DNA from 3 places in the Paenibacillus sp. GCM10027626 genome. Region 2 is predicted to be linked to each of the others. Evidence: riboswitches for the same ligand, from Rfam matches in the RefSeq annotation. Region 2 holds a riboswitch; each other region holds the start of a gene.

Region 1 (2,261 bases), on a different contig from region 2:
CCGCAAGTTTTGGATATTTTATCTAAGCATAGGGTGCCGGCTACCTTTTTTGTTATGGGCACGAGGGCTGCTAGATACCCTTCTGTCGTGTCGCGCATCCGCCAGGAAGGGCATATGGTCGGAAATCATTCCTATAACCATCCGTCATTCCCGCGCATTAGTAAGCGGCAATTTCAACAGCAAATATCGCGGACAGATGAAATACTGCGCCCGCTAATCGGTTACAGTCCACGGTTTATTCGTCCTCCATACGGTGAAATTACCGCAGAGCAAGTGGAATGGGCGAAAAAAAACGGCTACATTATTGTCAACTGGGATGTAGATTCAGAGGATTGGAAGGGGATCGGCAGTAATAGGGTGCTGCGCAATATACAGAGGACTTTGCAGCCAGGTTCAATCATTTTACAGCATGCAGGCGGCAGCGAGGACTTGTCCGGTACAATTAAAGCACTTCCCAAGCTTATTGAAATGCTGCAAGATAACGGCTACGAGATCGTGCCGCTGCCTGAGCTGCTTAATCGCTCAGTCGACCGCAAAGTCCGATGACAAGCAGCTTTTGGATGTGAGAAGAAACGGCTGATGCCGTCCTTGGCGCGAGGCAAGTTTCTTCCCCTGAAATTTTATAGAATTTATCAGCTAAAACATATAAATTCTATAAAATCAAAAAAGCGGCACACTTTTCTCAAAGTGCGCCGTCCTTCCTCTATTCCAAAATATATACTTTTACATATTGAATTCCGAATGTTCTCGCTTTTTGTTGGGATTGTGGAAGAAAGATATCGATCTTATTCCCTTTAATGGCTCCACCCTTATCCGATGCCGTCATAATCATTCCGCCTTGCGGCAATCCATCATGGCTGTAGCCGGTCACATATACCTTGCTGCCTAGCGGGATCACGTTAGGATCAACAGCGATCGTTCCAAGTTTCAAGGGGTTGCCTAAGTAGTCTACAGCTCCCCATCCCCCATTTTCCGAGGGATCTGCTGTGTAGGCGCTGGCCTTCATCTGCAGTACGTTCGAATAGTTAAAGCTTCGTCCACCCAGATTAAGTGTCGATGACTTCTTGCTTGCTGCTGCCGCTACTGCATTGCTGGCAGCGGTTTTGGCGGTTTTGGCACTTTCTGCTTTTGCCGCATTCAATGTAGCTACGGTCTTGAGCGCTGCAGCTGCGTTCGCTTCTGTATCGGGCTCGTTATTCTCATCCGGAATAACAATATCCAGCCCTTCATAAATGTTCAATGGATCGATTTCCGAATTTGCTTGAACTAATGCATCGACAGATACCCCATACTCGCTCGATAGCTTCCAGAAAGTATCGTCATCACTTGCTTTATGAACCGTAGCCGCGCTTGCAATCCCCGCTTGTGTCATTATCGCAACACCAATCACTACGGCTGCCATGCTTTTCTTCCATGCTGTCTTGAACAAACTGGTCTTCCTCCTTCGTTTACGGTCACTCGCGCAGGGAAGCTGGCAAGTGCCGTCATCGTGAATGGATCGGACTGCGAACTGCTTTTGATCCTTTCAACATGTGGCCTACGAGGTTAGCTGTCGGATTCGGGTCGAGGAGTCAACCCTACACAAATTCACTTAGCCGGCGACTGCTGCATGAAATTTGTGATTCACCCCAAAGCGCAATGTGTGTGTGTCACATTAACGCAGATTCCGATTGCCCGCCCTGGTCTGCTGCCATGACCGAGAGAGGCTTATCGGGATAACAATGTCTATTTGACACTGTTATTCATTCCCCCGCACTTTTCGTTTCGGCTCGGGTATGAGAATATCATATCTCTTCACGAAAAATAAATAGATATTTTCCTAATCTGCATGAAAAATTTTTAATGATCCGCGTCGTTACTGGGTTTGAGCGCGCTTTCACTATTGGAGGCATGCCGTATACACCTTAAGGTAAGGGCCATAGCCTGCGCTTTCCTTGCTGCGCAAAGTAACATTGCGCGCTCCTTCCCCATTCACTCCTTGAAGAAGCGCAATATTAACATCGGCTCCAGCTTGCTGGCACTGTTTGACATACTCGGTCACATCGGCTTCCCGCCATTCATAATGCCGATCGACTGGCACCGAGCCCAGTTGCTCCCGAACTTCCGGCTTGGTATCCCATGTTACGTCCTTTTCTTCCCAGTTTGAATCTGCTCCAAACAAATATAAGTCCGTTTCATCTCCTGCTGTATCTTGTACAAGCGCATAAATATACAACTTTGCTTGCTCAATCGTCCCCTCTATTTGCCCGAGCGGAAAACGG
Region 2 (2,261 bases):
CTGCTTGCAACGACTTCATGCAAAATCAATATCGTTGCTCAGATGGTTGGCTATGACGATCAAAATTATTTTTGTCATGTCTTTCGCAAAGCCGTTGGCGTAAGCCCCAGCAATTACCGTAAAGAACGGGAAATTGCCGATTGAAGCTGCGGCTTGTAAAGCCGCGAGCCGACCGAGCGCCGAATCCGGCGTTCGGATCGCCTTCAGGCTATCGCCCGGTTATTACGGAGCCGTCTGCATTTTCACCTTTGGCCGCTCCCAGTATTGTTCATTGCCCGGCAAATCATCGAACCATTCCGCATCATCCGGACAATCCAGCACCATAAATTTTCCGTAGTTGTCGTCACGCGACTGATGGTACTTTAAATAGGCTTTTCCGTCCTCGATCGCCAGCACCTCGATTTTGCCTGATGTATGACTCATCGATAGCCTTACACGCTTGCCCAAGCCGGAGGTTCTTGCTTTGGCCTTCTCTACGATGCGATACACTTCTTTCAACGGGAGCACAAAGTCTCTGTTGCCGGCAACCGGCCGGTTAATAAAGAAATAATAGGGAGTAACACCGGCCCACGACAGGCGGTCCAGCAGTTCGCCAAGCACAGCGGGATCATCATTAATGCCTTTCAGCACAGGCGTCTGGTTGACGACAATAGCGCCTGCGTCATGCAGCGCTTTAAAGCCTCTTTTTGCTTCTGGGGTAATTTCACGCGGATGATTAATATGGGCCATGACATAGATGCGCTTTTCTTCATTGGAGTAGGTTCGGATCATTTCGAGCAATGCATCGTCATTGTAGATGCGCATTGGGTTAAAGACAGGAATTTTGGAGCCTAGACGGATAATTTGGACATGATCAATTTCGCGGAGACGCTGGATAATGGCGGTGAGCTTGGCCGTCCCAAGTATGAGACTGTCGCCCCCTGTTAACAGCACATTATTAATTTCCGGGTGTTTGGATATATATTCCAAACCTTGCGTTACATCGGACATCGCTTCCTTCACATCATTGCGGAACAAACGTTTGCGGAAGCAGTAGCGGCAGTAGGCGCCGCAAACCTCGGAGACGATGAGCAGAGCGGTTGTCCGGTACTTATGCTGGCAGCCCGGCACAACATAGTTGGTCTCTTCATCTGACGCGTCCCATCGCCCGTATTCCTTCAGCTCGCCTTCATTCGGAATGACTAGCTTTCTAATCGGATCATGCGGATCGTCCCAGTCGATCAATCCCAAGTAGTAATCATTGACTCGGAACACGAATTTATCAGTGATCGGCTTAAGCCTTTCACGCTCGCTCTCCGGCAGCATGGTCACCTGGTTAATGTTCGTCAAATATTTGGCCTTCTGCATCGTACCCTCTCCTTGTACTCAGATTGGTTGAAACGATGGAGGCCCAGCTCTTGCATCGGATGCCCGTCAAAGTCAGCAGGGGTGAGAAAAACTTCGATCGAAGTTCTTCGAGGATGAGCGGCATGCAGGTTTGCCAAACAAACCCGCTTCGAAAACATGAGACCGCTTTATTGCCAATAAGAATGCTCCATCCCTAAATTTTGGAACGATATACATCCTTTGTGGTCAATAAAGAACAAAAAAGACCCTTGTACAAGGGTCTCTACTGTCATGAAGGCAGTCTCGCACCAGTATTGATTAGACCCATCCATTGCTGACGAGGTTAGCTGACGGACTCGGGTAGATGGTACCCTACATTCACTTCCATGAATGATTCGCCCCAATTGAACTGGTTCCCCCGCTTCTCGAATATTGTGCATATCCGAAAATTAAGCATGGATCCATTTTAATGCATTTTCGCCCGAAAAGTCAAATCGGGCTGTCAGCCTCCTCATAAGGCTTGAGCTTCAGTCCCTCTCCCCGTTCGTTGAGCCTGCCGGCCAGCGCGTCCGCGAGCAGCCGCCGCCGCCAGTTCAGCTCAGTAAGCAGATGCTCGTAGCCTACCCACAAAGTATGCAGGACCGCGCGGGACACTTGACCGACATGCTCCTCGTAAAGCCTCAGCATCTGCTCGGCCTCTGCTTCCCATTGCGGCATTTTCTGCGCCAAAATCTCCGCAATTTTGGCCTGATCACCATAGGATGCGAAAATGAGCGCAATAAACATCGGATGATTGAGGTGCGGCTCTCCCTCCATCTGCTCTAGCAGCAGTCGATGAAACAGCTCTTTTCCCGCATCCGTAATTCGATAGATGGTCTTGTCGGGCCTGCTCCCGCTGCTAATTACTTCGACAGAGGCAATGTAGCCGTCCTTTT
Region 3 (2,261 bases), on a different contig from region 2:
GAAAAATACCAGATCGCCAGGCTGCAGATCCTCCTGTGCGACTTCAATGCCTTCCTTGGACTGCGATTCAGACGTCCTAGACAGCTTTACATCGAATTGATTGAATACATACAGAATGAAGCCTGAGCAATCGAAGCCTTCGGCTGTCGTTCCTCCCCATTTGTACGGCGTGCCCATTACAGCATCGACAGCTTCAGATAATGACGCTTGACTTGCAAAAGCACTTCCTGCACCTGCTGAGAATAGAACTGCAGCACCTGCCACTGACAATATCCACTTTTTCAAAACGATTATGCTCCCTTCGGCGCCTACGAGGTTAGCTACGGATTCGGTTGAAGGCTCCCTATCGTCTACACTCTAATCAGACGAATTCACCCAAAATGGTTCCCCCGTTTTTCACACAGAAAATTCGGCAAAGTATTGGACTACCCTACATATTAGGATAAATAATTCGCAAAGGATGCGGCATTTCCTCCCAGAACAAAAATTAAAATTCTTTCATTTTGTTCTCAGATAGCGAAACGACAGTCCGTCAAGGGCCGTATGTGGTCGGCCGACCGCCGTCATGCAACGAAACACCGCCCGCTGGGAGCTGGCACTCGGTGCGTTCTTGCACGCAAAAAGACCGCCAACGCGGCGGTCTTACTTGCTTATGGAAAGATGGAGCAATCGCATCTCTTATGCTTTGACCATCTTGGCATACGTTTTCTTGCCTACTACACGACGAGCAGTCACATACCGCTTCTTGTAGTACGAATCGCTCAGCTTGCTGATCGTAACGCCCTTGCTGCTGGAGGAATGGGCAAACTTCCCGCCGCCAACGTAAACGCCGGCATGGGATATGCCTTTGCCTGAAGTATTAAAAAAGACGAGATCTCCTTCGCGAAGATCGGATTTGGCGACTTTCTCGCCTACTGCAGCCTGTGACTTGGAGGTTCTTGGCAAGCTGACATCGAACTTATTGAAAATGTAGCGAACAAAACCCGAGCAGTCGAATCCTTTTGTTGTTGTGCCACCGTATTTATAAGGCGTGCCTACAACCGCGTTCACAGATTCTTTGAGCTTAGCTTGACTTGCAAAGGCGCTGGTGCCTCCGGCAAAAATCGTCATCCCAGCTAAAATCGATAGTACTGCTTTCTTCAAACTGACGTTCTCCCTTCATTGCCTACGAGGTTAGCTGTGGGGTTCGGTTGAAGGTCCCTATAACTCTCTTGCTAAAACAAGAATTAATTCACCCAAGTGTTGGGTCCCCCGCTCCTTCTTGATCAGAAGAATTCGGCATGTTCCAGTTCTTTTGGTCTTACGCTTATAATTCGATTTTTACCGTCAATTTCCTGCCCATTTTTTATTAGAATCTTTTCATTTATCGTTTTTTGTCATAAAGAGCAGCACCGAAATAAGCGTAAAGGCAACAAGCGCCAGAAAGGGAATCGTAATAAAACCGAAGTAATTAATGTATTGCGTGCTGCATGGAACGCCGTTTACACACGGTTTGATGGAGGCAAAACCGGGAACTTTTTGCTCCAAATAATGGAACAGTGAAATACAGCCGCCGATAATCGACAGTGGAAGCACATATTTCTTGATCTTTCTGTCGTTTGTGTACGCAGCAATCCCTAACAGAATCGAAAGCGGGTACATCAGTATACGTTGATACCAGCACAGCTCACATGGAATAAATTCGCGTATTTCACTAAAATATAGACTGCCCAGCGTGGCAACGACCGCTACCATCCAGGCCAAATAAAGTGTATACTCCCGCAGCTTCATGGTATCCCCCCGGTTATTAACTTCCTTGCTCCTTTAGCTTATCTTCAATCACTTTAACGATGGCATCGTAATCCATTGGCGACTGCAGTACCGAATCGTTGATCATGATCGTCGGCGTCGCGTTAACTTTATATTTGTCAACCAGTCCTTTGTCAATTTCAACCTGCGGCAGCGCGGCTTTTTTCTCAATATCGTCCTTCAGCTTGTCCAGATCAATCTTCGGTTCGACAGCAGCTGCAATCTCCAGCACCTTGTCCATCGTTAGCCATGTTGTACTGTCGCCGTGAGCAGGCTGTGCGGCAAACAGTGCTTCATGGAACGGCCAGAACGCATCCGGATTCGTCGCCCAGATCGACTCGCCGGCCAGTGCCCCCGTAATCGACTCTTCTCCATGGAATGGCGTATTGATAAAAGCAAAGGTCACCTTGCCCGTATCGATATAATTTTCTTTTAGCTTCGGATAGATATTTTCTGACCATAAGTAACAAGCT

What was found. Region 2 has a riboswitch for cyclic di-AMP ahead of ACFQ0N_RS01940 (KamA family radical SAM protein). Riboswitches for the same ligand answer to the same signal wherever they lie in the genome.
Region 1: linked by a shared signal. The riboswitch ahead of ACFQ0N_RS25380 (3D domain-containing protein) and the one ahead of ACFQ0N_RS01940 (KamA family radical SAM protein) in region 2 are both predicted to bind cyclic di-AMP.
Region 3: linked by a shared signal. The riboswitch ahead of ACFQ0N_RS12315 (C40 family peptidase) and the one ahead of ACFQ0N_RS01940 (KamA family radical SAM protein) in region 2 are both predicted to bind cyclic di-AMP.

What each region holds. Positions count from the first base shown of each region.
Region 1 covers NZ_JBHTHC010000015.1:70,179-72,439, forward strand. Annotated here, with positions in the region: gene ACFQ0N_RS25375 (polysaccharide deacetylase family protein) at 1-546, shown strand, start outside; gene ACFQ0N_RS25380 (3D domain-containing protein) at 704-1,429, opposite strand; cyclic di-AMP (ydaO/yuaA leader) riboswitch at 1,518-1,780, opposite strand; gene ACFQ0N_RS25385 (CBM96 family carbohydrate-binding protein) at 1,880-2,261, opposite strand, start outside.
Region 2 covers NZ_JBHTHC010000001.1:390,540-392,800, reverse strand. Annotated here, with positions in the region: gene ACFQ0N_RS01945 (response regulator) at 1-144, shown strand, start outside; gene ACFQ0N_RS01940 (KamA family radical SAM protein) at 223-1,347, opposite strand; cyclic di-AMP (ydaO/yuaA leader) riboswitch at 1,644-1,792, opposite strand; gene ACFQ0N_RS01935 (PadR family transcriptional regulator) at 1,816-2,261, opposite strand, start outside.
Region 3 covers NZ_JBHTHC010000005.1:199,648-201,908, forward strand. Annotated here, with positions in the region: gene ACFQ0N_RS12310 (C40 family peptidase) at 1-285, opposite strand, end outside; cyclic di-AMP (ydaO/yuaA leader) riboswitch at 291-425, opposite strand; gene ACFQ0N_RS12315 (C40 family peptidase) at 679-1,143, opposite strand; cyclic di-AMP (ydaO/yuaA leader) riboswitch at 1,148-1,291, opposite strand; gene ACFQ0N_RS12320 (disulfide oxidoreductase) at 1,360-1,770, opposite strand; gene ACFQ0N_RS12325 (DsbA family protein) at 1,787-2,261, opposite strand, start outside.